Regions from separate parts of the Alteromonas sp. DYW1 genome, predicted to be linked through region 1. Evidence: predicted binding sites of a transcription regulator. Region 1 holds the regulator's gene; each other region holds the start of a gene.

Region 1 (8,079 bases):
CCCCAGGAACACTGGCTGTGAACGCTTTAAACTTAATGGAACAGTATAAGATCAGTGCTATGTTTGCGGTGGACAGCGAACGAAAGCCAGTCGGTGCCTTTAACATGCACATGCTGCTAATGGCTGGAGTATTGTAATGAAGCAAATTGAAACCTTGTACGGTACGCTGCCAAGTGACGTTTACACGGCACTCAGTCAAGTGCGATTGTTAGTCTGTGATATCGACGGGGTGTTTTCGGATGGGCGTATCTATCTGGGCAATCAAGGCGAAGAACTGAAAGCCTTCCATACCCGCGATGGTTTTGGCTTTAAAGCATTGCAACGGATAGGCATTAGAACTGCGGTAATTACTGGGCGCGAGTCGAGAATCGTGGCCCAGCGGATGCAGGCATTAAACACCAATTTTATTGTGCAAGGGCAAGAGAACAAAGCGCAGGCACTACAAGAAATCCTTGAGGTGACAAATTTCACTGCAGAGCAAGTCGCTGCAATCGGTGATGACGTACCAGATTTAGGGATGTTTGCACTCAGTGCGGTGCCGATTGCGGTTGCGGATGCTCATCCACTAGTTACCCAGCAAGCGCGCTGGACAACATCTGCTCGCGGTGGTTTTGGCGCGGTGCGAGAAGTTTGCGATGTGCTCTTGCAAATTCATGGACAACTGGATAATTTTACCGGAGCTAGCGTGTGAATCGGCTTGGATATAGTATCTCGGCGTTGTTTATCCTTGCCCTAGCTACCTACATCCCAACGTGGTTAAAGGAAGATTCAGTGACCACGGTAGAAAATGAAGAAGACGCTTATAAACCGACCTATCAAGCAAAAAACTTACGCAGTGCAATCTACGATGAATCGGGTAAGCTTAGCCACCGCATATTTGCCCAACAAATGGAGCACTTCGAACAGCTTGGTTTTGTTTACTTTAAGCAACCACAATATACCATTTACATGGACGATGAGGATACGCCCTGGCAGGTAACGGCTGAAGAAGGCACCTTGTATGACGACAATCGCATTCAACTTGAACGAAATGTGACCATTCGGAGTCTGAATGACGAGGAATTCGTAAAAACTATTGCAACGGAGTTCCTTCAAATAGACTTAACGACTAAAATAATGACATCTGATCAAGCAGTCACCATCATTGGTGAGGATTACCAAATACAGAGCGATGGATTGAATGCGGATCTCACGAATAAGACTTATGAATTACAACAGCATGTCCAGACTGTATATTCACCCACGAACAAGGCCCTCTAGTATGCTGCGTAACCTTTTTAATAGCATTAGTCAGACCCCGATTTTTACAGCCGTTTATCGTAGTATTTTGATTCTCGGCTACGGCGTGTTTGCTACATTCGTGTGGGCAGGGCAGTCTGACTTTAGTCAACCAATCAAAGTGGATGCAAAAAGCCAGTTTGTCGATGGTAAAAATAAAACCTCTATTTTTAAGGATGATGTTCATATTACCCAGGGGTCGATGGAAATTCATGCGGATGAGGTTGAAGTTATTGCCACAGAAGGTGAAGGTCGCGAAATATTTATCGCACGTGGGCGCCCCGCAATGTACGCGCAAAATATGGATGATGGCAGTCGAGTAACGGCGCAGGCGAATTCAATTACTTATGCTGTATCGTCACGCGCCATTACCTTAGATGGTTCAGCACAGTTGGTGCGCGACAGCAGTATGGTACAAGGTGATTTGATCCAATTTGATATGGAGAAAGAGCAGCTACTTGCGCAAAGCAATGATAACGATGAAGAGCGCCGGGTTACCACCGTATTTCGCCCAGAAACGTTTAAAGATCTGCAAGACGACGAGCCAGAAGAAGAGCAACCGCAACAGGAAGAGCCGCGATAATGGCTACGCTGATCGCGCAGAACTTAGCGAAATCTTATAAGTCCAGACAAGTTGTTAGAGACGTTAGTCTCAGCGTTGATAGCGGTCAAATCGTCGGCCTGCTGGGGCCTAACGGTGCCGGTAAAACAACCACGTTTTATATGATTGTGGGGCTAGTGCCATTGGATCATGGGCGGATTTATATTGACCAATCTGAACTCACTTTGTTGCCCATGCATGAGCGGGCGCGTCAAGGTATCGGCTATTTACCGCAAGAAGCATCGATTTTCCGTAAATTAACGGTGCTCGAAAATATCATGGCTATTTTGCAGACTCGCAAAGAATTAACCACTATTCAGCGGGAGCAAGAGGCAGATGCATTGCTCGACGAATTTAATATTAATCATATTCGCAACAGTCTTGGAATGAGCTTGTCGGGGGGGGAGAGACGCCGAGTTGAAATTGCCAGAGCTCTGGCCGCCAACCCACAATTTATCTTGCTTGATGAACCGTTTGCTGGAGTTGATCCTATCTCGGTCAACGACATTAAAAAAATTATTCAGCACCTGTGCGAGCGCGGTATCGGTGTTTTGATAACTGACCATAACGTCCGTGAAACCCTTGATGTTTGTGAGAAAGCGTACATTGTTAGTCATGGAGAGTTAATCGCTGCAGGTACGGCAGACGAGGTTTTAGCAAATCAAAAAGTGAGAGATGTATACCTCGGCGAGCAATTCAGGCTATAGTTAACCTAACGATAATAATTTGTGCAAAGCAGAGTTCGTCAACACATGGTGTGGGAAGTAAAGAGCAATAAATGAAGCCCTCGTTACAGCTTAAATTCAGTCAACAACTTACGATGACGCCGCAGTTGCAGCAAGCAATCAAACTGCTGCAGTTATCGACGCTCGACTTACAAACCGAAATCCAAGAGGCGCTTGATTCTAATCCATTACTCGAGTTAGAAGAGGTTCACGAGCCAGACAGCAACAGTGATCTGCAGACCAATAGTAAGGAAAAGGAAGAGCCAACGGCGAATTCCAGTGATGATTCACTTGAAAGTGGTGATGCGCTTGAAAAGGCCGATTTGCCGGATGAGTTGCCCATCGATAGTACTTGGGATGAATACTACAGTGCTTCATCGGCACCAGCACCAATGTCTTCAAGTAGTGATGATGACCAGGTTTTTCAGGGGGAAACCACCGACAATATACAGGACCATTTGCTGTGGCAGATGGACTTGACTCCTTTTAGCGAAGTCGATCGCGCCATCGCCATTGCAATCATCGATTCGATTGACGAATCAGGTTATTTAACCTGCACAGTTGAAGATATTCTCGCCAGTGTGAATGATGACGTAACGGACGAGCAGGTTGAAGAAGATGAAGTCTTGTGTGTGCTGAAACGCATTCAAATGTTTGATCCTATCGGCTCTGGCTCTCGCACACCGCAGGAATGCTTGTTAGTCCAACTTAACCAGTTTGCGCCTGACACTCCTTGGGTAGCAGAAGCCAAGCAAATTCTCATCGAATTTTCTGATCTGTTAAGCAGTAAAGACTATCGAACTTTGATGCGCAAAAGCAGACTAAAGGAAGAAGAGCTAAGAGAGGCACTACGCTTATTGCAAACGCTTAATCCGCGTCCAGGCAGTGCGCTGATTACGAAGGAGCCAGAATACGTTATTCCGGATGTATCAGTCAGTAAGAAAAATGGTCGCTGGAATGTCGAGCTAAATCCAGACAGTTTGCCTAAACTAAGTATAAACCAGCAATATGCTGCCATGAGTCGCAACGCGCGCAACAGCAGCGATTCGCAATTTATTCGTTCGCATATGCAAGAAGCTAAGTGGTTCATAAAGAGTTTAGAAAGCCGCAATGAAACATTATTAAAGGTGGCTAACTGTATCGTGCAGCAGCAAATTGGCTTTTTTGAGCATGGGCCAGAAATGATGAAACCCATGGTGTTAAATGACGTGGCTGAAATGGTAGATATGCATGAGTCAACCATTTCACGGGTAACAACGCAAAAATATATGCACACCCCGCGCGGCATTTTTGAACTGAAATACTTTTTTTCTAGTCACGTTGCGACTGACGGGGGTGGCGAATGCTCCTCTACGGCGATACGTGCATTAATTAAGAAGCTGGTGGCAGCCGAAAAACCGAGCAAGCCACTGAGTGATAGCAAGATTGCTCAATTGTTGGCGGACCAAGGTATACAAGTGGCCCGTCGGACAATAGCAAAATACCGTGAATCGCTCGCGATTCCCCCGTCCAATCAACGTAAGAGTTTACTCTAATAGCTCGAACAAGAAGGAAGACGATATATGCAAATTAACTTAACTGGTCACCACGTTGATATTACCGATTCGCTCCGCAATTACGTCGACACCAAATTTTCAAAGTTGGAACGACATTTTGACCATATTTCCAACGTGCACGTGATATTAAATGTGGAAAAGTTAAATCAAAAGGCTGAAGCAACTGTGCATCTGAGTGGTGCGGAGATATTTGCATCATCGGAAGATACTGATATGTATGCAGCGATTGATAGCATGATAGATAAGCTTGATCGTCAGGTTATCCGGCATAAGGAAAAGCTGAAAAAGCATTAAAGCGGTCCTCTCCATCTTGGAGATTTGGAGTTTTTTAATAAACCATGAACCTACAAACAATATTAAGCACGAACCGCACGCAATGTGCGGTTCAGTGTAATAGCAAAAAACGAATTCTAGAAATCATTAGCCAACTCGCTGCGGACAATAATCCCGATATTGACCAAGATAAAGTTCTCGCTGCTCTCATGCAACGTGAACGCATGGGAAGCACTGGAATCGGCAATGGTATTGCTATCCCACATGGTCGCTTGTTGGGCTTGAGTAACGTTATGGCAATCGTAGTAACCAGTGAGCCTGCAATCGATTTTGACGCTATCGACGATAAACCCGTCGATATTTTCTTTGCTATTCTGGTGCCAGAAGATCAAGCTGACGGCCATTTGCAAACGTTGGCGAGCGTTGCTGGGAAGTTAGCAGACAAAGATCGGGTTAAATTAATCCGCAAAGCGCAAACAAGTGATGAAATCCTGCAAGCTTTGGCCTAATCTGTACACATTAATCTAAGGGAATTGATACGTTCACATGAAACTTATTATTGTCAGCGGTCGCAGTGGCTCAGGGAAATCAATTGCGCTACGTGCACTGGAAGATTTAGGTTACTATTGTGTTGATAATATACCCGTCAATCTACTCCCCACCCTGACACATGCCGTGGTCGATGAGTATGACCTTGTCGCGGTAAGCATTGATGTTCGCAACTTGCCAAAAGATCCCAATGAACTTGTAGAAATTCTTAATTATCTCCCTGACGCATGGGACATGAACGTCATCTATTTAGACGCCAGCGATGATGAGCTAGTTAAACGCTTCAGTGAAACCCGACGTTTACATCCACTGTCAAAGGAAAATCGTTCACTCTCAGACGCCATCATTGCCGAAAAACAGTTACTTGCTCCAATTGCTGAACGCGCTGATCTCTATCTGGACACTGACAAACTATCCGTCCATCAGCTAGCTGAATTGATCCGTGAGCGAGTGTTGGGAAAAAAGAGTTCTCGTTTGGTTTTGGTCTTCGAGAGTTTTGGCTTCAAATATGGTATTCCCAAAGATGCCGATTACGTTTTCGATGCCCGGTTTTTACCTAACCCCCATTGGGAGCCCGATCTTAAACACCTAACGGGCTTAGATTCACCGGTTGAACAGTTTTTAGGTTCGCAGCCGATTGTCACCAAATTTGTTTGGCAGATCCAGAACCTTATTTCGACGTGGTTACCGCATTTAGAGCGCAATAATCGTAGCTATGTGACAGTTGCGATTGGTTGTACTGGTGGTCAACATCGTTCGGTGTACGTAACTGAATGCTTAGCGCGGACCTTTCAAGATATTCATCCTGATGTGCAGATCCGCCATCGTGAGCTGAATCGGTAGAGGGATTTATGGCGCGTATTGAAGAGACTGTAACCATCGTCAACAAGTTAGGTTTGCATGCCCGCGCGGCGACTCAATTGGTGACCCTTGCGAATCAGTTCGACGCAACTATCACGCTTAATAAGGATGACAAAAGTGCGGATGCAAGTAGCGTACTTGGTTTAATGATGTTGGAAAGTCACCAAGGGGAATCCGTCAATATTATTTGTGAGGGGAGCGATGCCGATCAAGCATTTGCTGCAGTTAAGCAACTTATTGATGGTAAGTTTAATGAAGATGAGTAGTAACTCGCGGTAATTACTGATTAATTTACCCTCCTAACTTTGCTACTTTTGTTGATCTTGAACTATTCTTGTTCCTATGAGGTTCGGCGCTCCAATGGATTTGACCATGCGCAGTTTTAGGTTAGGTCATACAAAACTTTGGGGGCGTAGTCGTTCATTTAATGTTTGCCACTTTTAAGCTCGTTGCATTGTTCCGGCGTTTTTTTCTACTTAGCTTTTGTATTCTAGCTTGTTCGCTCAGCTTGACCGCTGCAGCGAAGCAGTTTTTCTTCGATGTGGATCGTTATTCGGTTAAATCCGGGCTGCCTGACAGCACTGTGTTCAGTATTGCCCGCGACCAACAAGGTTATCTTTGGCTAGGCACTCCGAACGGGCTTGCCCGATTTAATGGGCGAGTTTTTGATAATTTTTCAGCGGCGAACCCTCAAGGAACAGAGGTCGCTTCGCGTAATAACAGTAATATATTTATTGATAGTCAGCAGCGTCTGTGGGTCGGTACTTGGGGCCAAGGGGTGTTTGTTTATGATCAGCAGTTACGCCTGCAATTGCATTTATCTGACCAAGCATCTGAGGCCTTCAGACTTAATAGCAATTTAGTCCAAACCTTCTTTGAAGATTCGTCAGGCAATGTGTGGGTCGGTACCAATGGCGGTGGCGTGTCAGTTTTCCTACAAGAGACAAACCGCATTCAAACCTTTATGCACAGTGACAGCGACTCTCGTAGCCTCAGTCACAATCGTGTATGGCATATTACTCAAGACTCGGATGGATCCATATGGATTGCTACTGGCGCTGGGTTAGACCGCATTCAAACAGATAGTTTCAGCGTTATTCCCTTAAATAATTTGGTTGCACAGGACAGCCTACTGTTTCAACAGCGTATTCGACGCTTGTTGGTAACATCCGCTGGAGATATGTGGGTAGGTACCGAAAATGGTATTTGTAAGATGGCAAGTACCCGAGATAGTTGTATTACCATTAGCGGGTTTAATGCCGAAAATATCACCGATGTGCGCATAACTGCATTGATCGAGGGAGCTCAAGACCAATTATGGATCGGCACGTTATCCGGTTTGTACCTATATGACACGGCAGCGCAAGATTTTATTCCGTTAGTCAACGGGCAGCGGTTAGCGATACTTCCGCATGATGATATTAGAGACATTGTGTATGATACTAATGGTGTGCTGTGGATAGCATCGCGCCCATCAGGATTAATTAAAGTTAGCTTTATCGGTGACTCTATCACCGGTTTCACTGCTTATCAGGATGCACAGGGAGGCACCGCTGATATTGGGCGCGTACACGCGCTACTCGAAGATTCGTTGCAACAAGTGTGGATAGGATCGACTCAAGGCCTACTGCGACTTGACCGCGGCACGGATATCCCGCAAGTCGTTGACCCGGATATCGGGCTCGTGATTGCCATCATAGAAGATCAGCAAGGAGACTTGTGGGTTGGTAGTAATAAAGGTTTGTTCAGGAAACGCAGTCGAGAGAACGAATTTGTTAATATGCAGTCGTTGTTTCCCGATGCACAAAATTATTTAGTCGAATCATTATTACAATCTTCTGACGGGCTAGTATGGATAGGAACGTCCCATAATGGTCTTTTTGTCTATGATGGAAAGGAAATTAAACGTGTTGACCTGAGTGCGCTGTTGCCGCAATTTATGCAAGCAGCAATCGCTGCAATCGCCGAAGACCGACATCAGTTTATTAACGTTGCGGTTTTGGGGTACGGCGTTTTGCGCTTTCGTTTAGATAGCGAGCGACGACTAATTTTTCAGGCAGGCGATGAGGGGGACTTAAGTAGCAATAACATTGTTGATATGATCCGAGACACTCAGAACACTCTCTGGGTTGCAACCGATAATAAGCTCAATCAGCTTGATGATATATCCAACACCTTTCAATATTTCCCACAAGATCGCCGGATCCAAAATCTGGCGCTCAAAAAGGTATTAGCT
Region 2 (8,079 bases), 1.8 Mb from region 1:
GCGCTACGCAACTGATTCAAACTGCCCATATCATGGACATTTCGGGCCAGATCAAGTTGTGATTTAACCGCTGAGCTATCCATCAGATCACCACCAGTTCACCTTGTAACGCACCCGCTTGTTGCAGCGCCTCTAAAATCGCCATCACGTCACCAGGAGCCGCCCCAACTTCATTCACCGCGCGCACTAACTGATCGAGAGTAACGCCCGGGTCAAACTTGAACATGCGGCTATCAGCAAGGTTAACATCGACAATTGACTGTGTGGTCACAACCGTCTCACCATCGGCTAATGCATTGGGTTGCGATACTTGCTGATTTTCAGCAATCGTCACCGTTAAGCCACCATGAGTAATCGCAGCCGGCAATAAGCGTACTTCGCGACCAATCACAATAGTGCCTGTGCGACTATTGATCACCACACGCGCAGGCGCGTCAGCTGGTGCGAAAGTAAAGTTTTCAATGGTTGCTACAAAGCCAACGCGTTGACCCACATCGCGCGGCGCGTTAACCCTAACTGATGCGGCATCGAGTGGCGTAGCGATACTGTAACCATTCTGTGCTGAAGCACCCAAACGCATATTAATCGTATCTGCCAATGCTTTGGCTGTGGAAAAATCCGGATTATGTAAGTTAAGCGTAAGAAAATCGCCTTGCATTAAACCACTGGGAACCGCACGTTCAACCAAGGCTCCGTTAGCAATCCGCCCGACCGTTGGTGTGTTCACGACAACCCGTGAACCATCCCCACCTTGCGCACCAAATCCACTAACCACCAAGCTCCCTTGGGCAACTGCATAGACATTACCATCTAGGCCCTTCAACATGGTTTGTAACAGCGTCCCACCCTGTAGGCTGCTAGCTTCGCCGACCGATGAAACGGTCACATCAATGGTTTGCCCAGGTTTAATAAACGGTGGAAGTTCCGCATGCACAGCGACTGCCGCAACATTTTTGATTTTCGGCTTTTGATTCGGATCTAAGGCAATCCCAAAGTTCGCTAGCATGGTTCTAAAGCTTTGTTCAGTAAACGGACTTTGCTCCCCAGTGCCAGGTAAACCCACCACTAAACCATAGCCAACTAATTGGTTGCTACGCACACCTTGGATACTCGCTAAATCTTTAATACGCTGAGCTTGTTGGGCCATGGCGAACGGCGAAACGGTGCTGCAAACCAATAATACTAGGATAAATAGTCTCATAATGGCCACCACTCAGAAGAAAAGAACTTCGATAGCCAGCCTTGCTTTTGTGCGGTAGAAAATGACCCTGTACCACTATATTGGATCCGCGCATTAGCAATTTTACTTGAGTCAATTTCATTATTAGGACTGATGTCAGCAGTTCGAATAATGCCCGTTAGGCGGATATATTCATCACCGTTGTTAAGCGTTAACCATTTTTCACCGCGGATCAGTAAATTCTGATTGGCTAAAACTTCAATCACGGTGACTGAAATATTGCCGCTAAGGCTATTGCTTTGGTTGGCTTGTGCGTCACCATTAAACTCATTGGATGAGTCCATACCCAGTTGAATCGACTCATTGCCTATATTTACGGCGTTCCCCCCCAAACCTACAATCGGTTGCAGATCCAGCGTTGACTCCCGCGATGTCGTTGTTCCGGCAGATTTTGTTGCGTTGGTATTTTCCCGCAAATTGACGGTAATGATATCGCCAATTCGCCGCGCTTTTACGTCTGAATACAAACTATTCGCTAAACTGCTATGAAATAATCCACCGTCTTCAACAATGGTTTCTTTGGGTATATCAGGCACGACTGGCGCATAGTAAGGATCATTTGCTCGAATTTGAGTGTCGGCTGTGGAATAGCACCCACTGAGCAAAAGCATCAAACCTACCACTAGTATCCGCTGCATCATTTTTACCTCAGCTTAAAGCTGTTGAATGACCTGACCTAACATTTGGTCAACCGATGAAATCACCTTCGAGTTCATCTCATACAAACGTTGGCTCTCGATCAGGTTAACTAATTCTTCAGTTACATTGACGTTAGATGTTTCCAAAGCACCTTGGATCACAGTGCCAATCCCCTCTAATCCGGGGATACCTTGGATTGGTGCTCCACTAACCGCAGTTTCAACAAATAGATTTTGACCAATGGGTTGCAATCCTGTGGGATTGATAAAGTCGGATAAGTTGAGTTGCCCCAAGACCTGCGGTTCTGCTTGACCACGCAGTGTTGCCGACACCTCGCCATCCTGCGAGATAGTGATTTGTTGAGCATCTTCAGGGATAGCAATTTCAGGCTGCAATAAGAAGCCAGCGCCTGGTGTTACAATTTGCCCCTGATCGTTTAGCGTGAACTGACCATTTCTGGTGTAGGCAATACTGCCATCCGGTTGTAGGATTTCAAAAAATCCGCGGCCCTGAATCGACATATCCAAGGCATTTTCGGTGGTTAGCAAATTGCCTTGGGTGTGTGATTTTTGGGTGGCGACCACCTTTGAACCAGCACCAAGCATTAATCCCGATGGTAACTCGGTATCTGCCGACGAGCGCCCGCCTGGTTGGTTAATATTTTGATAAAGCAGATCCTCGAAAATGGCTCGATCTTTCTTAAATCCTACTGTACTGGCATTCGCCAAGTTATTCGACACTACTGAAACATCAGTTTGTGCCGCGTCGAGTCCTGTTTTGCTTATCCAAAGTGCTGGATGCATATTTCACCTCACAAAACGCAGTGCTCTGCGTTAATCATTCGACTTAGATAATGCGCATTAGCATGTTGCCGCGCATTGAGAGTTCGTCTGCTTTCTTCATTAATTTAACTTGCATTTCGTAATGCCTTTGCAAGGTGATCATGCTCACCATTTCTTCAATTGCATTAACATTAGAGCCTTCGAGCATACCGTTGCGGATCCGCACATTGTCATCCTGATCCGCAATGCTGCCATCCTTTAATCGAAATAAGCCGTCGGTACCCCGTTGCATCTGCTGATATTCCGGGTTAACCAGTTTCAATCGACCAATTTCTTCTAACACCGTTTCAGGTGCACCGAGCGGCCGCAATGAGATAGTCCCGTCACCGGCGATATCGATATTGTCGAGCGGGATAGGCAAGGTAATTGGACCGGCATCGCCAACCACTACATTGCCATGGGCGTCTTCTAAGATACCTTCTGCACTCAAGCGCATGTTACCTGCGCGGGTATAAGCTTCATTACCCTGCGAATCTTGTACTGCGAACCAACCATTTCCCTGGATCGCGAGATCGAGTGGTCGATTAGTTTGGATCATGGCGCCATCGTCGTAGTTATTACTTGGACTTTCCGTCATGGAAAACACTCGAGTCGGCAAACCTTCGCCGTATGACGGCATCGCCCTTGCCTGCTCCAGCTGAGCTTTAAACCCAGTGGTTTGTGCATTGGCAAGATTATTGGCCCGAACGGCTGTACCGAGGAGGTCTTGCTTGGCGCCACTTGCTGCAATATATAAGAACTTATCCATGCCAAACTCTTGACGAAATAACTTGATTAACTTTGATTGAAGCAAAGGCGATGCCAAGATGTGTAGACTGAGTGATTTAGTTAGCAGAAGCAGGACCGGATGCTTGTTGTTCTCTCACGTGTGCTGGATTGCTAAGCATCGAAAAATTGACGGTTTTCACTGTTTAATTGTCTGCCGTAGCATGTGTAGGAGCGACAATGGATTAACAATAATCCGCAAAAAAGGGGCTTTAACGAAAAGCCCCTGATTGAAACACACGTTAGTTCAATATGCGTTTATATTGGTTATCGAATATTCAGGATCGTCTGATTCAACTGGTTATTAACTTCTAAAGCTCTTGAGTTAGCCTGGAAGTTCCGCTGTGCAATGATCAGATCGATAAGCTCTGTGGTTAAGTTAACGTTGGCTTGCTCCAATGCAGATGAATTGATATCGCCAAATGTGCCGGTCGTTGCCTCACCGGCTAGCGCTTCGCCAGACAAGATGCTTTCTTTCCATTGCGTATTACTCTGCTGGGTCAAGCCTTGCTCATTCGAAAAGCGAACGAGTGCAACACGCACGATAGGTTCTGAAGTACCATTTGAGAATGTTGCCCGCACAAGGCCGTCAGGACCAATATCAATACCGGTTAACCGACCCACCGGCAAACCATCTTGTTCTAGTGACGTCACTTCAAAGGCCGAAGCAAACTGAGTGGGTTCTTCTGGCGTTTGTCCACCGACGGAAAAGTTTAAGTCAATGCCAATACGCTGTGTAACATCTGAACCATTCGCTAAGATCGTTCCACCCAGCTCTGCAGTCAGTAATTTATTCGCCTGTGGCGCAACTGGCGCCAAGTTGTCCGCACCGAGCACGGCTAAAAATTCACCGCCAGACGTAAAGGTTAAGCGTGCAGCCGATACGGCATTGGCGCCGTTCCCCGCAACATTAACCGCAGCACCAGGCAATACTTCATTCCCGTTAGTATCGCTTTGATTAACCAAAACGTCATCAACGGCAGTTACCATTAACCATTCGTTAGAGCCGGCCGCCTGATCTTTAATAAAGTAGTAAGTCATTACATGGCTATCACCTAAAGAATCATAGATGGTCACCGAGGTTGCCGCGTTATACGTCAGTGGATCAGTAGGGTCAAACGCCGTTACGTCTTTGGCTGGGTCCCCAGCGGGAAGATTAAAGCGTAAATCAACTTCAGAGGTTGGTTGCGGCGACCCCGATGAGTCAGGGATCCTCACCGGCACCGTGGTGCTCAGGGCTACCGATGCAGAGGTACCGTCAGAGTTAACAGGGAAACCAAGTAGGTTATCGCCATTCGAATTGACCACAAAATTATCTGAGTCCAATTTAAATTGGCCTGCACGGGTAAATGAAAAGTCACGGGAGTCAATCTCAGGCACAGTGGCAAAAAAACCATTCCCCGTGATAGCCAAATCCAACGCCGTATTGGTAAATTGCAAACTTCCTTGAGAAAATTGCTGTGCAACTTCTTGCGTCAAGACACCATCACCGACCTTGGTGCGCCCACCAGAGAGCAGCGATGCGGCATATACATCACCAAATTCTGCTCGTGATTCCTTAAAGCCGACGGTATTAACGTTGGCAATGTTATTCGCAGTGACGTCAAGGTCACGCTGAGCTGCGGCAACACCGCTGAGTGCTATGTTAAAAGACATACTTCTCTCCTATTAGCTGCCAATCTGAATGACATCATCTAATTTGATACTAATATCGCCATCCAGATTAAGAATGACCCCTTGACTGCTGCCAGCCAAACTTACACTAGCCACATGGCGATTAATCGCGGTAGGAATAGCGACTCCCTCACCGAACACTTCACCTTGCGCGCTCACGAAATATTCGCCGGGCGGCATTGGATTGCCGCGCAAGTCAGTTCCATCCCAATTGAATTCAATGTTACCTGGCGCTTGCGTGCCCGCATCAATTGTTTTGATCACCTCGCCAAAACTATTGGTAATAGTAATTTCAAGGTTTTGTGCGGTTCGATCGTTGACCACCACGCCAGATATGCCCTCGCCAGCAGTTGCCATGTAGCCTTTGTTATCAGCGATTAGCACATCTTGACCAATTAGACTGGAGGCCTGTAGCGCTTGATTTGAAGTCATAGAAGACGAAAAACTTTCAAATTTTTCATTTAACTTACTGATACCATCTGCGGTGGTAAATGATGTCATTTGTGCAACTAACTGATCATTATCTACCGGCTTAGTCGGATCCTGATTAGACAATTGCTCAGTCAGCAACGCGAAAAAATCTTCTTGTTTTAGGGTCTGCTCAGAACCATCAACCACAGGCACCGTTTCTTCTTGCCAATACAGCTGTGAGTTGAGACCGGTGTTTTTGATCGTATCCACAATAATTATCCTCTATTAACGGCCTTGACCAATCTGCAGAACACGACGGAACAAACGCTTAGTGGTATCAGCCACTTGTACATTGGTCTCGTAACCTTTAGATGCCGAAAGCATATTGGCCATTTCTTCCACAACGTTGACATTGGGTTTATAGATATAACCATTTTCGTCGGCCATAGGGTTGCCTGGTGCGTACTCAACTTGCAACGGCTTCTGACTTTCAACGATACCAAGCACATTAACTTTCGTTCCGGAACCCTGCTCCTGCGAGGCGCGCTGCAACTCCGCTGCAAATACAGGATGACGTGCTTTATAGGTATCCTCATAGCTGCTACTTACACTGTTAGCATTCGCAATGTTACTTGCCGTCGTATTGAGTCGAACGTTTTCTGCTGACATGCCGGTTGAGGCAATGTCCATCACTCTAAATAAGGTTGCCATTAGCCTTGACCTCCAGAACTTAGGGCTTTCTTCATACCCTTAATTTTTCCGCTTAATAGTTCAGCGGTTGCTTGGTAGCGCATACCCGCGTCTAAGAAAGCATTTCTTTCTTGTTGAATATCCACAGTATTGCCGTCTCCGGTATCCGGTTGGGTTGGTACGCGGAACTTTAAGTCCCATTGCGGTTGCATTTTGCCGTCTATGTGGTTTTCATGAGTTTTTGTTAAGTTATGCGTTTGATCGCTGCGAGCACTGCTCATGGCTTGTTTAAAATCAATCGCTCTGGACTTGTATCCTGGGGTATTCGCATTCGCCAAGTTGCCAGAAATAACTTCCATCTGCTCAGTTCTAACTTGCAGTGCTTTGTGATGAAAACCGACAAGACGGTCAAGATTTATTGCCATAACGTACTCCTACTCTGAGTTCGATACAGCAAAGGGTGTGCCAATCTAAATTAAGGTCGCTAAAAGACCCGTTTGAAATGTAAGGCTAACTGATTTTCTTTTTATAAAACAAACCATTAGGCTCTTTTTGCATCTTAAATAAGTCTGCGACCGCAGTGGCAGATTCAGACGCTCCGAGGATCAAGCTTCCATGCGGCGAGAGGCAAGCGGCAATTTGTTGCAGTATTTGCTTTTTATTTTCCGCTGAGAAATATATCAACACGTTGCGGCAAAATATGACATCAAACTTGCCCAACGCAGAATAGGAACTTAATAAATTTAAATTTCTAAACTGGGTATGACGAGCAATCTCAGGCTTAATTTTGACGATGTTGTTGGGTGCACGATCAAAATATTTCTTTTGCAGATGATCGGGCAGACCACGCAAAATTGCCATTTCATTATACTCGCCCAGAGTGGCTTGCTTGACTACGCGCTCTGAAATGTCGGTTCCAATAATTTCAAACCCACTTTTAAACGCATTGGGGCGTTTCGTTTGAAACTCCTTTACCGTCATTGCGATCGAATAGGCTTCTTGTCCGGTTGAGCACGCTGCACTCCAAATCCGCAACTTAGACACTGACTCAGAGAGCTCTGGCAAGATAGAGTTTTCTAACAATTTGAATGGATAAGCATCACGAAACCATAGCGTCTCATTGGTAGTCATTGAGTCGAGCACACGCGTGCGCAACACTCGATCGCTGCCCTGGATCGTGACATCAATGATACCGTCTAATGACAAATCAGGGTAATCATGCAACAGGCCAACAAGCCGGCTGCGCACTAGGTACTGTTTTGAGTCTCCTAGCACGATACCGGTTTCAGCTTCTAAAAAGGCACGAAACTTTTCGTAGCTGCGCGGAGAAACTTCGCGATCATTCAATGTGACTAATTTCCGCTAATCACGCAGCCATTTTTGCACGGCAGTGGCTAATTCATCAGGATGGAACTTAGCGATAAAATCGTCAGCTCCAACCTTTTGTACCATTGCCTGATTAAATACACCGCTCAGTGACGTATGCAGCACCACATTAAGCTTTTGCAACTCAGGCGTATTTTTGATTTCAGCAGTCAGGGTGTATCCATCCATCTCGGGCATTTCAATATCCGAAACCAAAACCCCTACACGATCAGTCACATCCCCCGTTTCCGCGGCTATCTCTTTCAACCGATTGAGCGCTTCAAGACCATTTTTTGCAGCTTCTATTTCTAACCCTAATGCGGTTAGCGCCTTTTTAACCTGATTTCGAGCAACCGATGAGTCGTCCGCGATAAAAATAATCTTACCTTCACTTTTACCCACATCTACATGCCCTGCAACTTCTTCACTAACATCGGTATTCAGTGGCGAAAT
Region 3 (8,079 bases), 460 kb from region 1:
GTTGAACCAACAGGGCAGTGTATTGCGCACGTTATTTGAACATGCCAATGTTAATGTTAATAGTTTGCGTTCTGCTCTCTCCGAGGCTGTAGACCGATTACCCCGCGTTGATGGGGTCGGTGGTGATGTGCAGTTGGCTAAAGAAAGCGTAGTGCTACTTAATTTATGTGACAAAATTGCGCAGCAGCGCAAAGATGAATACATCACATCTGAGATTTTTGTGCTTGCCGCTTTGCAAGACAAAGGCAAACTTGGACAATTGTTAAAAGAGGCGGGCGCTTCTGAACAGGCAATAAATCAAGCCATAGAGAAAATCCGTGGCGGACAGAAAGTGACCGATCCAAACGCTGAGGATGTTCGCCAAGCACTCGAAAAATATACCACAGATCTGACCGAACGAGCGGAGCAAGGTAAATTAGATCCGGTGATTGGGCGTGACGATGAAATTCGCCGCACTGTACAAGTCTTGCAACGCAGAACCAAGAATAATCCGGTCCTCATTGGTGAACCCGGAGTCGGGAAAACTGCGATTGTTGAAGGGTTAGCCCAGCGTATTGTTAACGGAGAGGTTCCGGAAGGACTAAAAAATAAGCGAGTCCTTGCCCTTGATATGGGAGCTCTTGTGGCCGGCGCCAAATATCGCGGCGAATTCGAAGAGCGTTTGAAAGCAGTACTAAACGAACTTTCCAAGGAAGAAGGGCGGGTTATTCTGTTTATTGACGAGTTGCATACCATGGTCGGAGCGGGTAAAGGCGATGGCGCTATGGACGCAGGAAATATGTTGAAACCGGCATTGGCGCGTGGCGAACTGCATTGCGTAGGCGCGACTACGCTTGACGAATATCGTCAATACATAGAAAAAGATGCTGCTTTAGAACGCCGCTTCCAAAAAGTGCTAGTTGATCAGCCAAGTGTGGAAGATACCATTGCTATTTTGCGTGGGTTGAAAGAGCGTTACGAACTGCATCACTCGGTTGATATTACTGACCCCGCGATTGTCGCAGCTGCAACCTTATCACAGCGTTACATTAGTGACCGTCAGTTACCGGATAAAGCCATTGATCTGATCGACGAAGCGGCATCCAGTATTCGCTTGCAGATGGATTCTAAACCCGAGGAGATGGACCGCTTAGAACGACGCATTATTCAATTGAAGTTAGAAGAGCAGGCGCTCGCCAAAGAGACCGATGATGCTAGTCACAAGCGCTTGGAGGTGATAGAGCTTGAGCGTGAACAATTAGAACTTAAGTATGCTGAGCTTGATAAAGTGTGGAAGCAGGAAAAAGATGCCATGCAGGGCACTCAATCCATCAAGTCAGAACTTGAGCAGGCCAAATTAGATCTGGAAATCGCTCGACGCGCATCAGATCTGAGCCGTATGTCAGAGTTACAATATGGTCGAATTCCTGAATTGGAGTTGCGTTTGGAACGCGCTTCAGAGCAGGAAAGTATCGAAACCCAACTATTAAAAAACAAAGTTACAGACAGTGAAATCGCCGAGGTCTTGTCCCGCTGGACTGGGATCCCTGTGTCTAAAATGCTTGAGGGTGAACGAGACAAATTATTACGGATGGAAGAGGCATTGCATCATCGCGTTGTTGGACAAGATGAGGCGGTTACTGCTGTATCGAATGCTATTCGTCGTTCCAGAGCCGGTCTTGCTGATCCCAACAGACCGATAGGGTCATTTTTGTTCCTGGGGCCTACCGGTGTGGGTAAGACGGAGTTGTGCAAATCGCTGGCGAACTTTATGTTTGATTCAGAGCAAGCGATGGTGCGTATCGACATGTCTGAGTTTATGGAAAAACACAGTGTTTCTAGGTTGGTTGGCGCGCCCCCAGGGTATGTGGGTTATGAAGAAGGTGGCTATTTGACTGAAGCAGTGAGACGCAAGCCATATTCGGTCATCTTGCTAGATGAAGTAGAGAAAGCGCATCCAGATGTATTTAATATTCTTCTGCAAGTGCTAGACGATGGCCGTCTCACTGACGGGCAAGGACGCACTGTGGATTTCAAAAACACTGTTGTAATTATGACGTCTAATTTGGGTTCTGACATTATTCAAGACAAGCATGAAGAGAGTCAATATGATGAAATGAAAGCCATGGTCATGTCTGTTGTGGGGCAACACTTCAGACCGGAGTTTATTAATCGGGTAGACGATATTGTGGTGTTTCATCCGCTGGGTCGCGAACAAATCAAGTCTATCGCTCTTATCCAGCTTGCGGGACTACGTCAGCGTTTGGTTGATAAAGGCTATAAACTAGAGATTGCCGGAGCCGCGTTGGATAAAATAGCTGAAGCGGGTTTTGACCCTGTTTTCGGCGCGCGACCTTTAAAGCGCGCAATTCAGACCGAAATTGAAAACCCGCTTGCGCAAGCATTGTTATCCGGCGACATCGCGCCGGATAGCGCTATACGGGTTGATATGCAAGCGGATGAATTGGTTATTACATCAACCGGTGTGTAATCACTTAGCTAATCTGTTTGGCTAAGCAGTTGCTCATGCAACTGCTTAGCTTTCTCACGATAGGTTGAAGGGCGTTCCAACAATCTCGCATTGGTTACTTGGCTAACTGCTTCGCTGGTGCGCCCCATTGCAGCGAGTGTCGCGGCAATATGATAATTGATGGCAGGATCGTCAGAGTCAAGCGTATACGCTTTTCTCAGCATGTCCAGCGCATCTAAATGTTTTCCTTGCAGACTTAAAATCCACCCTTGTGTGTCAATTATAGCGGCAGTTCTAGGGGCGAGAGCCACTGCTTGTTGACTATACGTCTTGGCTTGCGCAAGGTCACTTTCCAACTTAATTAACGCCAAATTATTGTAGATTGCAGCTAGGTTCTGTTGGTAATCAGATGCTATTAAGCGCTGGTATATGACTTCAGCGTTCGAATACTCTTGAGCCATGAAATGCGAATCGGCGAGAAGGTGCTGCAAAAAAGGGTCGGCAGCTTGTTTATCAACAGTCTGAATACTGTTAATGAAACTCTTTCGCAGCTGCCCCTGTCGGCTTAACTCAAACATTTCTATCGCTGGGCGTTTAAAGCTGGGATCTTGAAGTAAAGCTTGTTTATACAAATCAAATGCAGCGGCAGTTTTACCTTCACTCCGTAAGATATCGGCCTGAAGCACCCAGACATTCGGACTGTTGCTATTACTAAATTGCGGTTTGCTAAGAATTTCTTTTGCTTCGGTTAAGCGCGATTGTTGAATATAGAAATTAGCTAGTTCGAGTTCACTCAGCCGGTTTTCAGGATTGATATCGGTTGCTCGACGTAAGCTTTTTTCTGCTCCGGTAAAGTCGAGCGCATCAATTTGCAAACGGCTGAGTGCGATTAATCGATCAGGATCTTCAGTCAACAAGCCGTAAAGGACGTTGAGTTGCTCTTGTGCTTCCTCAAGATCGTCCAGCTGAATTAATAACTGTGCTTTAGCCACTCTATAGTCATAGTTAAAGCGATACTTCGCTAACAGTTGGTTTATTTCCTTTAATGCCAGGTCGTATTGCTCTGTGCTCATGTAAATAGAAAATAACAGTTCGCTTGCGCGGGTGTCATTTTTAGCCACAACCTTTGCACGGAGCAAATCATCGATAGCTGTTTGATAGTTCTTGCTTAAAAAGTGAAGTTGCCCACTAATCACCAAGGCGGTTAAATTATTCCTATCAATTTCAAGGGCAAGCTGAATATGCTTGATCGCATCATCGATTAGCTCTTGTTGAGACAGCAACCTTGCTTTAGCTATGAGGGCCGGCAAGTTCTGCATATCTGCATCTAGTATCTGATCGACAATTTGGGAAGCTTCATCGCGAGCGCCGGTCCTAAGCAGTAAATCGACAAGCAAGTTTTGGTTGGCAGTTGTGGGAGCTTGTGCAACTAATTGCTTGGCGAGTTCTCTCGCTTCAATATATTGCTGATTATTCGCAAGTAGTAGAACTTTGAGCTCTAAGACTTCCGGTAAAGCTGTATTGGAAATCCCCAAATTTAGTAATTCTTCGGCTTCTTTATATTCATTTCGGGCTAACAGCGTGCGTGCGGTAAGCAATGTGATTAGATCATTGCTGCCATGGATCTCGTGTAACTCAGTAAGGAGTTGTTCACACTTAAATGCACGATCACTGTTAATGTACAGACGGCAAATCAGTGCCCCAACTTCCAAATTACTTTTAACGGTATCAATATGGCTTTCCAGAGTTTGAATAGCTTCCTTTTGATATCCTGACATTACGAGAGAATTAGCTAGCATGCCGAGTAGTTCAGCGGTTGGTAGGTGCTCTTTGGTATAACGAGTCAGTTCTGCACTAGCCAAACTGTAGTTCCGATTAATATAAGCAACAACGCCGGTGATTAGGCTTAAATGGTTACGCTCTTTTAATTGTTCATCTGTCAACAAACTGAGTTGGCTGCTTATTTCTAATAACAGCTTATCGGCTTCACTGACTTGGTTAGTTAGCGCCAATATTCGAGTTTTCAACAATTGATTTTGGATATCGCCCGGCGTTTCAGATTCCACTTTAGCGATAATAGTTAATGCTTCATCATAACGTTCTAACTGCGCTAATAGCGCTGAATAAGTGCGCAAGTAAGCAGGATTTTCTGGAGCTAAGTCAATCGCATTCTGGATAAGGATAAGAGCCTCTTTTTGTCTGTCCTGTTTCGACATGATTTGTGCTTCAATATGGAGCGTATCGGGATTAGAGGGATCTAATGATTTCGCTTGCGCCAAGATTTGCTCTGCATCGTCAAATCGTTCTTCTGACACAAGAAATGCAGCATAGGCATTAATTGGCTCAATGTCAGATGGATACTTACGGCGCAATTGCACGTAAAGTTGTTCAGCTTTTTGCGGCTGATTGGTGCGGATGTAGGCTAAGCCAGTCACCAGAGCAATATCATATCTTGTTACTTCTGAAATTGATCTATCGCGGTAGAGTTCAATGACATTGTCATACTGCCCGACAAATAGATAGGCGCGTGCCAGAGGAGAATAAACCAGATTTTTATCCGCACCTGCCGCAAGGACATCTTCAAATTCGACGATTGCATCGTAAAACAATCCGTCCATCAAAAGAATACGGCCCATAAGAAGTTTGCTTGGGAGGTGTTCAGGAGCGCTTTGCAGTTTAGACTTCAATAGGATATAGGCTTCCTTTACATTATTTTGCATAAACTCTTCAAGCGCGCTTTCATAAAGGTCGGCAACTTGTGCATTAACCTTAAAAACGGCTAAAAAGAGGATTAAAATACCGTAGAAACACTTTCTCACGTAGTCGTCCCTCACGAAGAAATATTGATCAATTGTTTTTCAATACCTTTCATTATCCATAAAAAAAGCCTCATAGAGAGGCTTTTTTCAATAGAGTATTAATTTATTTGCGGGCTCTGCGCATACCCAATAACACTAAGCTGAGCAATAGAACACCAATCGTACCAGGTTCAGAAACAGTCGTCGTTGGCTCTGTCTTGGTTGTCGTCAAGCCTGCGAGTTTAAACCCATCATTCCCTTCACCGAATGGAGATCCGAACCAACCATCGGCTGAAAAAACGCTTTTGTATGCGCCAACTAACCAATATTTAGCTTCAACTAACGCGCCAGGGAGTACATTCGCACCAGAACTTGCTGCAGTGATTGTTGAGTTACCTGCCAATGAACTTGAGGTTGCCAAGTCCGCATAGCTAGCACTGAAAACAGCCCCGTTAACTGAGTCATTTAGAATATCAGACCATGAACGACCGCCAGTAAATGAAGGCAGAACGTTGAACGCCGCAATGGACACATCTGAATCACCGTACTTTGAACTTAAGAACAACGTTGACAGCTTTACTGCGTCAGAAAACTTGAACAGTATCATGTCTGTGTCGTCTCTATCTTGACGATTATCGATGTAATGATGATCATTTGAATTGCGATTATACGCAATTAGACCGTAAGCGTTGTTATCTAAAGTTGCAGATTGAACGTTGTCTTCTCCGCTTACTTCCCAAGTGTCAGACCAAGCAGAGATTTCAACTGAAAGACCAGAGGAAGCATCCAACATAGAAAACGTGTTGCCATAATTCGAAATTGAGTTAGTAATATTACCTACAGTTGCAGTGCGAAAGTCCCACAATGTTTCAGCTGCCGTAACGAACTGAGATAATGAAATCAAACACGCACTTACTGTCAAATTTGCTAATTTATTCATTTTTACCTACAAAAACGATCATTAAACTTACACCTAATTCTATTAACAGCAATAAATGTGCCATTTCGGTAATCCCTTTTAAAACAAAGAGTTAGGTATTCTCTGTTATAGAGGAAATCTTTGTTTGTAAAGAAAGCTGACAATGCTATTACCCAGCAGTACAACAATTTGATTGGTAACACCTTTGGCTATGGTATAGTTTAGCTGCTAATTGGCTCAGCTCATTCTTTTTATTGATTATTGATGAAGCTCGCTATTTTTTTCAAGTCAATTATGTTGTATTTCTAGAGGAGTTTATGTCTCAAAACAAGCGTAAAGGTATTTATTTATTACCTAACTTACTGACCACAGCCGGTTTGTTTTCGGGTTTTTTTGCTGTTGTGTCATCAATGAATGGGCGGTTTGAAGCTGCGGCAGTAGCAATTTTCGTGGCCATGATATTTGATGGGCTGGATGGCCGCGTTGCGCGGATTACAAATACCCAAAGCGAATTCGGCGCAGAGTACGACTCTATGGCAGATATGGTCTCCTTCGGTGTGGCTCCTGCATTAGTTGCGTATAACTGGGGGCTAACTGAAATGGGAAAGCTTGGATGGTTAGCCGCATTTATATACGTTGCTGGTGCCGCTCTGCGATTGGCACGGTTTAATACGCAGGTTGGGATTGCTGATAAACGCTTCTTTCAAGGTTTGGCGAGCCCCGCTGCTGCGGCTGTTGTCGCCGGGCTAGTATGGGTCGGCGTTGAGTATCAGGCTGTTGGCACTGACTATGGGATTATTGTTGCTATTATTACCGGACTAAGTGGATTATTAATGGTCAGCAACTTCAAATATAATTCCTTTAAAGAAGTGAATTGGCACGGTAAGGTCCCATTCGTTGCTCTACTTCTTATTATGTTGATCTTTGTGGTCGTGGCTACTGAGCCAGCGCTTGTACTTTTTGTTGTCTTTTCCTTATATGCACTTGCTGGTCCAATCAACACGTTTAGAACGGTTGATAAAGTGACACTTGAGGATGTAGTCGGTGATCACGAGGAAGATGCCGATTTCTTAGAAAGTGCAGATAAGCCAGCAGAAACCGATGAAACGGCACAAAAAAGCAACGAACAGAACAAAGACTGAACAATCAGTTGCTTTTTTTCAACTTTTTTAAAAAAAAGCGGTTGACCTGAGAAGTTAGGTCTGTAGAATGCGCGCTCGCTTCAACGGGAAGACGAAATAAACAAATCAACGGCAACGCCAATGATTTGACGCAATCCCTTAATTGAAGCGGGTTTCAAGCAAATCGCTGAAAATAAAATTTCAAAAAAATGCTTGACTCCCGGATGCGACAATGTAGAATGCGCATCCCGCTTGAGGAGAGTCGCTAAGACGCCTTAAGTCGCAACGAAAGTTGCTTTGTTCTTTAACAATTTATAACAAGACAATCTGTGTGGGCACTCGTTAAGAGTGTCACAACGACAATTTATTTTTAGTTTCTATTCGTAGAAACGACGCAAGTATTCAATTGAAGAGTTTGATCATGGCTCAGATTGAACGCTGGCGGCAGGCCTAACACATGCAAGTCGAACGGTAACAGGGCTAGCTTGCTAGTTGCTGACGAGTGGCGGACGGGTGAGTAATGCTTGGGAATTTGCCTTTAGGAGGGGGATAACCACTGGAAACGGTGGCTAATACCGCATAATGTCTACGGACCAAAGGGGGCTTCGGCTCCCACCTATAGAGAAGCCCAAGTGAGATTAGCTAGTTGGTGAGGTAAAGGCTCACCAAGGCAACGATCTCTAGCTGTTCTGAGAGGAAGATCAGCCACACTGGAACTGAGACACGGTCCAGACTCCTACGGGAGGCAGCAGTGGGGAATATTGCACAATGGGGGAAACCCTGATGCAGCCA
Region 4 (8,079 bases), 280 kb from region 1:
TAGCCCGAGGGACGATCCTGGATCCGCGTAAACTCACCATCAACATAACTGATAAACTGCTTGCCAAATCGATGATGCGTTGGGCTTAGACCGTCTAACGCAATTACATTAAACGAGTTGCGATGACTATCGCGATTCCAACTATCGATCACAAACTTGCGGTGGTGGTGCATCCAGATATTGTTGTGGGGTTGTGGTTCCGTATCGAGTATTGCCAGCCAATAGAATCCATTATGTCCAACCGCTGACATATCCACCCAAGGCTCACCCGTTTCATTGCCAATATCGTAACCGTTTAATTCACTGGCATCACCGTAGTTGATATATCCAACCCGAAAACTGATTTGATAATGCGAGGGTAACGCTTGTGACGAACGCAAATACACGGCATCGGTGTGTTTAGGTGTCATTATCTTAAGCACCTGATCATTAGGATCTTGCGGGTCAGGTATTATGTCGATGTAATCAAAGATGAGCGGCTTGGCCTCGCGTGTGTAAATTTCTATCTGGAAATTTTCATCCACTCGATACGTGCCGCGCTTGGCAACGGGTGCAATAATCCCTTGTTCACTGAAGAATTCTCCCCCCTCACTGTATGGGCCTGCATTCTCAGCTGTATCTAGCTGCCACTGGGGTGCATGGTCAATCTGCAATAGGTTAAAGTTTTGTTGCATACGTGCAGGCTTTACGAAAGCTTGTTCGGAAATTTCAGGTTGGTTCGCTGGATCACTGCAGCCTAGCAGTAAACTGCTAGTGATTACTGCTGTAAAAATTGTGTTCCTTTTATCAGTCATGCTCTTTAATTACCTATTCATTCCAGCAAATGAGTTTTACTAGCGCGGTATGGAAATTGCGATCAGGCTAAGTAAAAATGTCCAACAGGGCAAGTGTTACCTGTGGTTGATTAAAGTAGCGGCAACCCAGCGGCACTGTTATGATGAAGTCTGTTGGAGATAAGTCTCACGAATAATGCTAAGGAATATGGATACTCGTATGAATCATTGGTTAAAAACTTTCACCCTCGTACTGTTAGTTGCCGGCACTGTTGCCTGCACACGGATGACCCCTGAAGAAACCTACGCTGAGGCGCAACGCTTGATGCAGGCGCAGGAATACGCTGAGGCAGCCATTCTGACTAAGCAGTTAATCTCTGATGCACCCCGCGATCCAGCCTATCGCGTTCTGATGGCACGACTAAATATGCATGCCAGAAATCTGGATGCCGCCGACAAAGAATATGCCCGTGCAGCAGAATACGGCATCGACCTTAGCGAAATATCGCGTGAGCAAGTCGATCTCGAACTGATCAGAAACAATTACGATTACGCTTATGAGCTTTTGCTTGAGAGACAGCGCTTCTTTGCCGACACCCAAGAGTGGAATGCGTTAGTCGCCACTGTAGCACTGGTAAAAAATGACGCGGAACTACTCGAGTCAGCCCTCGTGGAGCTTGGCTCTGAACATGCAGAGTTTATCTCTGCGGCGCGCTTAGTCAATGACCGCAAATTAGAAGAAGCTGCCCGCCTATTGTTGGGTGCTCAGCAAGAGTTATATGCGCCAGAATTACTTTTTATTATTGGCTCTTCATTAGTAGAAGCACAAGAACATGAACTAGCCCAGGCAACCTTAGAAAAATATACCAGTGCCCGCCCAGAAAACCGAATTGCGAATTATTTTTTAGCGCGTAGCTATTTGGCTACGGGTGATATGCCTGAAGCTCGTACTCAAATAGATATTGTCAGAAGCGGTAACACGAAAAACGCATTAGGCCAGTATGTAGAAGCGGTGTATCAATTTCAAAGTGGCAACTTAGATGAAGCTGCCAGCTATGCAACGGCGTCGATAGAAGCAGGATTAAATAACCCGTCCAACCACTTTATTGTTGGTGTGCATTCGTTTCAAAATGAAAATTTTGAGCGCGCCCTTTCTTCATTTCAGTACTTGAACGCCAATTATCCGCAAATTCCAGTGGTCCAGCGATTACTTGGGGTTACTCAGCTACGTTTGGGTGACGTAACCTCAGCCACTGACAGCATTGCGCAAATTAGCGATCCAACCCAAGAAGACATGGATCTCATTTTGTTGACGGGCTTTAAAGCCATTCAGTCTTCGCAAAGTGATCAAGTATTAAGTGAGCTTACCCGCTTTGCTCGGAACGTCGAAGTGGATGACATTGACGACGCGTTAGGATTCGCGTTATTGAGCTACGCTGATGATACTGAAGCGGGTATTCGCCAATTAGAAATCACGCAACAAACAAATCCGAAAAGCCTCAATGCATTTGCGATATTGGCAACGGCGTATGTGCAAATGGGTGAACTCGATAAAGCCCGATCGTTAATTGAGTCTTTTCTTGAGGGGCAAGAAGAGCTCACCATAGACACGCGCGAAGTTTTAGCCAATGTTTATTTACAATTGGGTCAAATTGACAAAGCGTCCGCCGAATTTAGTCGCATTGCGCAAGCAGAGCCAGAGCGCCCGAGCGTGATGATGTACGCCGTGGTTGAAGCAGAAGCAAGCAAAGACTTTGAAGCGGCTTTAGCAGCTATTCAGCGTTATGTTGCGACTCATCCGAACAACATAAAGGGCTTTATTAAATATAACGACCTGCTAAATACCATGAATGCCGGCCCCGAAGCCTTCGACACAATGTTTGCGTCACTCGCTGCGGTGAACATTCCTGAGCACCAGATTTTGTTCGCAGAGATGCTTATCGCAGATAAAAACTTATCGCGCGCCAAATCTGTACTGCAAGGTATAGAGTCCGCGGCCATCCAGAGCCGGGTGAACACCATGTTAGGGTTTATCGCAATGGAAGAGGGAGATACTGATACCGCGATGGACTTGGCTATGTCTGTGCTCAATGAAGCACCAAACGATATCAAAGCTTTACAAGTGGCGTTGAGAGCGAATGCAACTCAACAGGATTTCTTAGCCAATAGCGAACTGATCAATAAAGCACTGCTAGTTGATCCAAGCAACCCAGCGATCATTTATCTCGATGCTCTAAATGCTTCATTTGACAAGAAATTTGATAAGGCGCAAACCCAGCTAAATAAAATCGCAAAGAATAATGACCAAATCGCTTTGCGTTCTTTGCAAGGTAAAATTCACTTAGGCAAAGGTGAGTATGAAAAGGCCTATCCGTACTTACTCGAAGCCTATAGCGTTTCGGCAACGCGCAGTCGCCTAATGGACATCGTAAAAGTCACAAACAAACTCGGTAGAGTTGAAGAGCGTAACGCCATTGTCGATGCTTATGTAAAAAATGTGCCTGATGACTTAGGCATCCATCTGATGCGCATCGAATACATTCTAGCTGATGACGTTAGCGCTGGTGCTCAAGCACTGGAAGGATTCTTACAGCAGTATCCAAACAATGAGATTGCCCTGAACAACTTATCTTGGGCCTATTTACAGCTTGGGGAGCTAGACAAAAGCGCAGCCGCAATTGATCAAGCATTAGCAAAAGCCCCAGACTTTGTGCCTTTTATTCACCAAAAAGCGCAAGTATTGATCGCTCAGCAGCAGGGAGAGCAAGCGCTACAGATACTTGAGCCACATATTAACCTAGAGTCCGAACAACCGGGCAAGTACGAGTTTGCCTATTTAAATTTCTTGGTTGATCTGGGTAAAACCGATGTTGCCCAGTTCTATTATGAGCAGATGGTGAATAACGGTGTAGTCGCTGCAGAAATGAATCAACTAAAAAGCCGATTATCCACACGTTAAGGTGTCAGGAAATTTAACAGTTTTAAGAAGCAAAATTACCAACAACTTGTAAGCTATTGATAAATATAGATAATAAAAGTTGGCACGCAGTTTGTATTATCTCTAGCGTGACCCAGTAACAATTTTGTTTTTTAAGGAGCAACACATGAAAAAATTAGTAGCATTAGGATTGGCAACAGCTTTCGCAGCAAACGTTGCTCACGCAGACCCAATTATGTTTGACCCAGACGGCCCAGGCGGTAACGCTCCAGTACGTCTTGACGTTATGACTTTGGACATCATTCCTGCGCAAACTTACTCAGTATTCCAAGACTTTGGTGCTGACAACACATTGAATGCAGGTGACACGTTCACTGAGTCATTCACTTACAACTTCAGCATCGGTTCTGACACTGCTGCAAATACAGCTGTTGTATATGGTTTTGACTTGGCGTTTAGCTTTGACCTAACTGGTTACATTGATGACGTAACTTACGGCACTGGTACTGCACCAACTGTTGGTTCTCCAACATTTGCCGCTGACCTTGCTGGTACTTCATTCAAAACAGTATTTAACCCAACTAGCGTAAGCCCTACAGTTAACATGACTGCAACTTACCTAGGTAACGTTATCGGTGTTTTCGATTTGATCGCGGGTGTTTCTGGTACTCCAGTACAGTTAGCGGGTAACATCAACTCTGCATTCATCTTTGACTTCAAATTCAACGAAGCATGGAAAGCAGGTTTTGCAGACTTCGATAGCACTTGGTTCCAAATGAACGGTGATCCACTAGATTCAAACGTAACGTTTGCAATCGGTGAAGGTTCTGCAGCACCTACTGGTGTAATCGGCATCTCTGGTCAGCCTGGTGAGTTTGTTGCTGATATCGAAATCAAAGACAACGGCGCAACTCTTGAGTTCCGCGTTCCAGAGCCAGCTTCTATCGCTGCTCTAGGTCTAGGTCTTCTAGGTCTTGCGGGCTTCCGCAGAAAAGCATAAGAATTGAATTAATCAATTCCTCAAAAAGCCGGCATTTGCCGGCTTTTTTAATGTCTAAAAGTTAGTTATGACTCCCCTGTCCCTTGCTCTTGTCCTTAAATTGCCGCATCCAATTTACGACCAACTTAATGGAATACACCTTTACTAACTGTACGATGTAATTCTGGAATGTCACTTAGCCTAAACGGACCAGTACAATGTTTAACGATCCGTACTGAGTACGTTGATGACCATTCACTAATAAACGTTCATTGTAAAAAGTGAGTATGCTCGTAACACTAGCAATATGCTTAGGTCTGGAGTGTTGAAAAACTTTACACCTCAGTTTCAGAGCAAAAAAAACGGTGCATAAGCACCGTCTTAAAATCTAAGAAAAGAATTAAAGATTACACAATACCGCGTGTATCAATCACTATCTTGTTCTTAATAACCTCGATTGGCATGGCTTTAAACTCATCATGATCAACCAATACCACAATGACATTACAACGCTCAAGTGCATCATGTAATGAGGTCAGAGTGACTTTATCCGAGACTCCTTTGGGCAAAGCCGCGCTTACCATCGTTAATTTCACGAGCGGTACGAATAATACGCACAGTATCAGTCACACATACCCGCACATCCAGCCGCTTAGATTTTTTAACTCTAAAACCAATGGCGCCATTTTTATTGCTTCTGGCCGAGTACCAAAGACAAGTAAAACTTTACTCGTACAATGTGCCGCCTTAATTTACCTTGGACGAAGAGTAAGCCAATGGGTTTGGTGAAGATTCTAAATATATTTCCCCTAACAACTCAGATGCCATGTGAGTTAAGTGGTCATTATCACGGTACAACGGAATACCATTTATTTCTGCCGAGCATCTTTTCCCATCGCAATATAGAAGCTTCGCATCGATTAGAAAAACTTCTTCAAACTCCTGTGCAACGTCCGCGAAAACGCTTTCCATCATTTCATTTACGTTGTGTCGAATAGAGCAGTCTCTCTCCTGCCCAAACATTGCATTTTTCACTGGGCACTTGGGATCGTTGTTTCCTGCATATGCAATATCTTTCACCAATATAGGAGTCGCACCATGGTGCTGGAGCCATGATATCGTATCCATCAATTTCTGACCGACGAGCTCTCGTATTGCATCCGCATCGCTCAATTGCGTCCCTTTAACATATATTTTTTGAGTCCTACTGTGCGGCCAGCTTGCGGCTAAAACGACGAAATCAGGTCGGTTTTCTGTAATAAATGCTTTCGCATTTTCATTTCTCATTCTGCACGCTTCCGCTTTTATTGAACTCTCCCCCCAGTTCAAATCAAAAATAGGCGGGCATTGATCCATCGTGTAGTCAACGAAACGGACACCTGCATCCATTGCAAGTATGTCAAAGAATCCAGTGAAATGATTCGCGTGAGAGTCACCAAATATGAAACCTTGTTTAGTTCCTTGTTCGTCTCCCAATACACAAGATCGTGATGGCGCTCGTCCACGCTCATTATATGAAGAATGGCATACTCCCCTTATATCATTTGAATAACTTGTTAATGCTAATTCTTTTGCTGCAACGGCAGGAGTAAACCGTTCAGGAAAACCATCGTTGTATTGAACAACAAGATTGATACAAGTAAATAAGGACAAGGGTATAATAAACCATTTAATCACAAGCGTTGAAACTGCTTCAGCGCTCTTTCTAAATGGTTGCTCCACAAATCGCCAAGACAACCAAGCGAGAGCCACCATTGCAGCAAAAACTCCAATAAGCGAGATAGCGTTTAATTCATAACCTCGGTATCTTAACCAAACCAAGATAGGCCAGTGCCATAGATATAATGAGTAGGATATCAAACCAAAGAACACCATGACTCTCGTGGACAGAGCTTGTATGACCATGCCCTGTTGCCGTTTCCCAGTATAGATCAATGCGGCGGTTGCCACGCAAACGTAAAACGCGTTTAATCCTGGAAAGCGGCTACTCTCATCCAGTGTTAATGCAAGATAAATCAGTGTTATAACTGCACAAGTTGATAATATTTCAGCGAATATGCGATTCGGCGTTTTGAGATGATCCCATGTGTAAGCCAATACAGCACCCACCATCAATTCAAAGAAGCGCGTTGGCAGCAGATAATACGACGCCCCTTTTGAGAGGTTGAGCGCATATTCTGATGTAAATGTTAAACTCAACAACGTAAGCACTAGCAGCACAGTAAGAAATTTACGAGGGATAAACCTGACCGCAATGATTAACGCCACTGGCCACAAGAAGTAAAACTGCTCTTCAATTGCTAAAGACCAGGTGTGTAATAAAGGCGCTTCCTTGGCATTATCGCTAAAATAGCCGCCATGGTTTAACCAGAAATAAAAATTACCACCGAATAAACTTACCCAGACTGCACTTGCGCTAAACTTTTGCAAGTCAACAGGAGACAATGTAAAGAAAAAGAAGACCGTACTGCAAGTTAGTACAGTAACCAGCGCTGGCAATAGGCGATTTATTCGTCTCCGATAGAATACACTAAAATGAAAGTCGCAATTAACGATTTCTCGGTAAATGATTTTTGTAATCAAAAAGCCAGAAATCACAAAAAATACATCGACACCAATGAATCCACCAGAAAATAAAGTTAGGCCCATGTGGCAAAAGACAACCAATAAGACGGCAATGGCGCGCAACCCATCGATATCTCGACGATATTTCATTTGAGGTGTATGGCTTTGATTCACGTTAATAGACATAAGTTATTTTTGGCAACACTACCAAAATTAGATAAACCTAACAATCGCATTCATATGTAGGCCCAAAGAAACCATAAAATAATTCTGAAAGCTGAAACATGGTTAAATAACGATAGAATCAATGAGTGATAAACCATCATGGACGAAAAAAAGTAAAAATTTCATGAATTACTTAATGACTAAAATATACCCATATTAGTTTTCTTTCTCATATTTTTGGTAGCTCTAGTAGCAAACTCTTACCTTGCGTCTCATTTCATAAGTTTTAGTTTCGATTATGGTACTGACCTCTCCCCCAAAAATCTTTACACTTTAGTTTCAGAGCAAAAAAAACGGTGCATGAGCACCGTTGTAGAATCTTAGAAAAGAATAAAAGATTACACGATACCGCGTGTATCAATCACTATCTTGTTCTTAATAACCTCGATTGGCATGGCTTTAAACTCATCATGATCAACCAGCACCACAATGACATTACAACGATCTAGTGCATCATGTAATGAGGTCAGAGTGACTTTATCCGAGACTCCTTTGGGCAAAGCCGAGATATTCGGTTCAACCGCTAAAATTTCGCCAATGCCCTGTTCAGCGAGATCATTGGTAATGGCAAGGGCCGGACTTTCGCGCAAGTCATCAAT

Evidence for each region. Region 1 encodes sigma-54, which starts transcription at its own class of promoters, with help from an activator protein. Its sites were predicted from a motif close to GTTGGCACGNNNNTNGNNT; they were not measured.
Region 2: a site for sigma-54 is predicted at 3,509-3,527, ahead of flgF (flagellar basal-body rod protein FlgF). Genes of this name have one in related genera too.
Region 3: a site for sigma-54 is predicted at 6,234-6,252, ahead of xdp1 (exosortase-dependent surface protein XDP1). Genes of this name have one in related genera too.
Region 4: a site for sigma-54 is predicted at 3,811-3,829, ahead of AC121Z_RS04400 (PEP-CTERM sorting domain-containing protein). Genes of this name have one in related genera too.

The regions. Positions count from the first base shown of each region.
Region 1 is NZ_CM186038.1:711,334-719,412, forward strand. It holds gene AC121Z_RS03250 (KpsF/GutQ family sugar-phosphate isomerase) at 1-137, shown strand, start outside; gene kdsC (3-deoxy-manno-octulosonate-8-phosphatase KdsC) at 137-691, shown strand; gene lptC (LPS export ABC transporter periplasmic protein LptC) at 688-1,260, shown strand; gene lptA (lipopolysaccharide transport periplasmic protein LptA) at 1,262-1,861, shown strand; gene lptB (LPS export ABC transporter ATP-binding protein) at 1,861-2,586, shown strand; gene AC121Z_RS03275 (RNA polymerase factor sigma-54) at 2,658-4,139, shown strand; gene hpf (ribosome hibernation promoting factor) at 4,167-4,454, shown strand; gene ptsN (PTS IIA-like nitrogen regulatory protein PtsN) at 4,499-4,942, shown strand; gene rapZ (RNase adapter RapZ) at 4,980-5,825, shown strand; gene AC121Z_RS03295 (HPr family phosphocarrier protein) at 5,834-6,109, shown strand; gene AC121Z_RS03300 (sensor histidine kinase) at 6,271-8,079, shown strand, end outside.
Region 2 is NZ_CM186038.1:2,704,907-2,712,985, forward strand. It holds gene flgJ (flagellar assembly peptidoglycan hydrolase FlgJ) at 1-83, opposite strand, end outside; gene AC121Z_RS12135 (flagellar basal body P-ring protein FlgI) at 83-1,201, opposite strand; gene flgH (flagellar basal body L-ring protein FlgH) at 1,198-1,878, opposite strand; gene flgG (flagellar basal-body rod protein FlgG) at 1,894-2,682, opposite strand; gene flgF (flagellar basal-body rod protein FlgF) at 2,726-3,469, opposite strand; gene flgE (flagellar hook protein FlgE) at 3,754-5,142, opposite strand; gene AC121Z_RS12160 (flagellar hook assembly protein FlgD) at 5,155-5,841, opposite strand; gene flgC (flagellar basal body rod protein FlgC) at 5,857-6,282, opposite strand; gene flgB (flagellar basal body rod protein FlgB) at 6,282-6,686, opposite strand; gene AC121Z_RS12175 (CheR family methyltransferase) at 6,772-7,608, opposite strand; gene AC121Z_RS12180 (chemotaxis protein CheV) at 7,624-8,079, opposite strand, start outside.
Region 3 is NZ_CM186038.1:1,171,910-1,179,988, forward strand. It holds gene clpB (ATP-dependent chaperone ClpB) at 1-2,470, shown strand, start outside; gene AC121Z_RS05250 (tetratricopeptide repeat protein) at 2,479-5,268, opposite strand; gene xdp1 (exosortase-dependent surface protein XDP1) at 5,372-6,187, opposite strand; gene pssA (CDP-diacylglycerol--serine O-phosphatidyltransferase) at 6,484-7,308, shown strand; rRNA gene AC121Z_RS05265 (16S ribosomal RNA) at 7,691-8,079, shown strand, end outside.
Region 4 is NZ_CM186038.1:990,976-999,054, reverse strand. It holds gene AC121Z_RS04410 (hypothetical protein) at 1-794, opposite strand, end outside; gene AC121Z_RS04405 (tetratricopeptide repeat protein) at 994-3,732, shown strand; gene AC121Z_RS04400 (PEP-CTERM sorting domain-containing protein) at 3,878-4,711, shown strand; gene AC121Z_RS04395 (UDP binding domain-containing protein) at 5,098-5,286, opposite strand; gene AC121Z_RS04390 (acyltransferase family protein) at 5,438-7,441, opposite strand; gene wecC (UDP-N-acetyl-D-mannosamine dehydrogenase) at 7,819-8,079, opposite strand, start outside.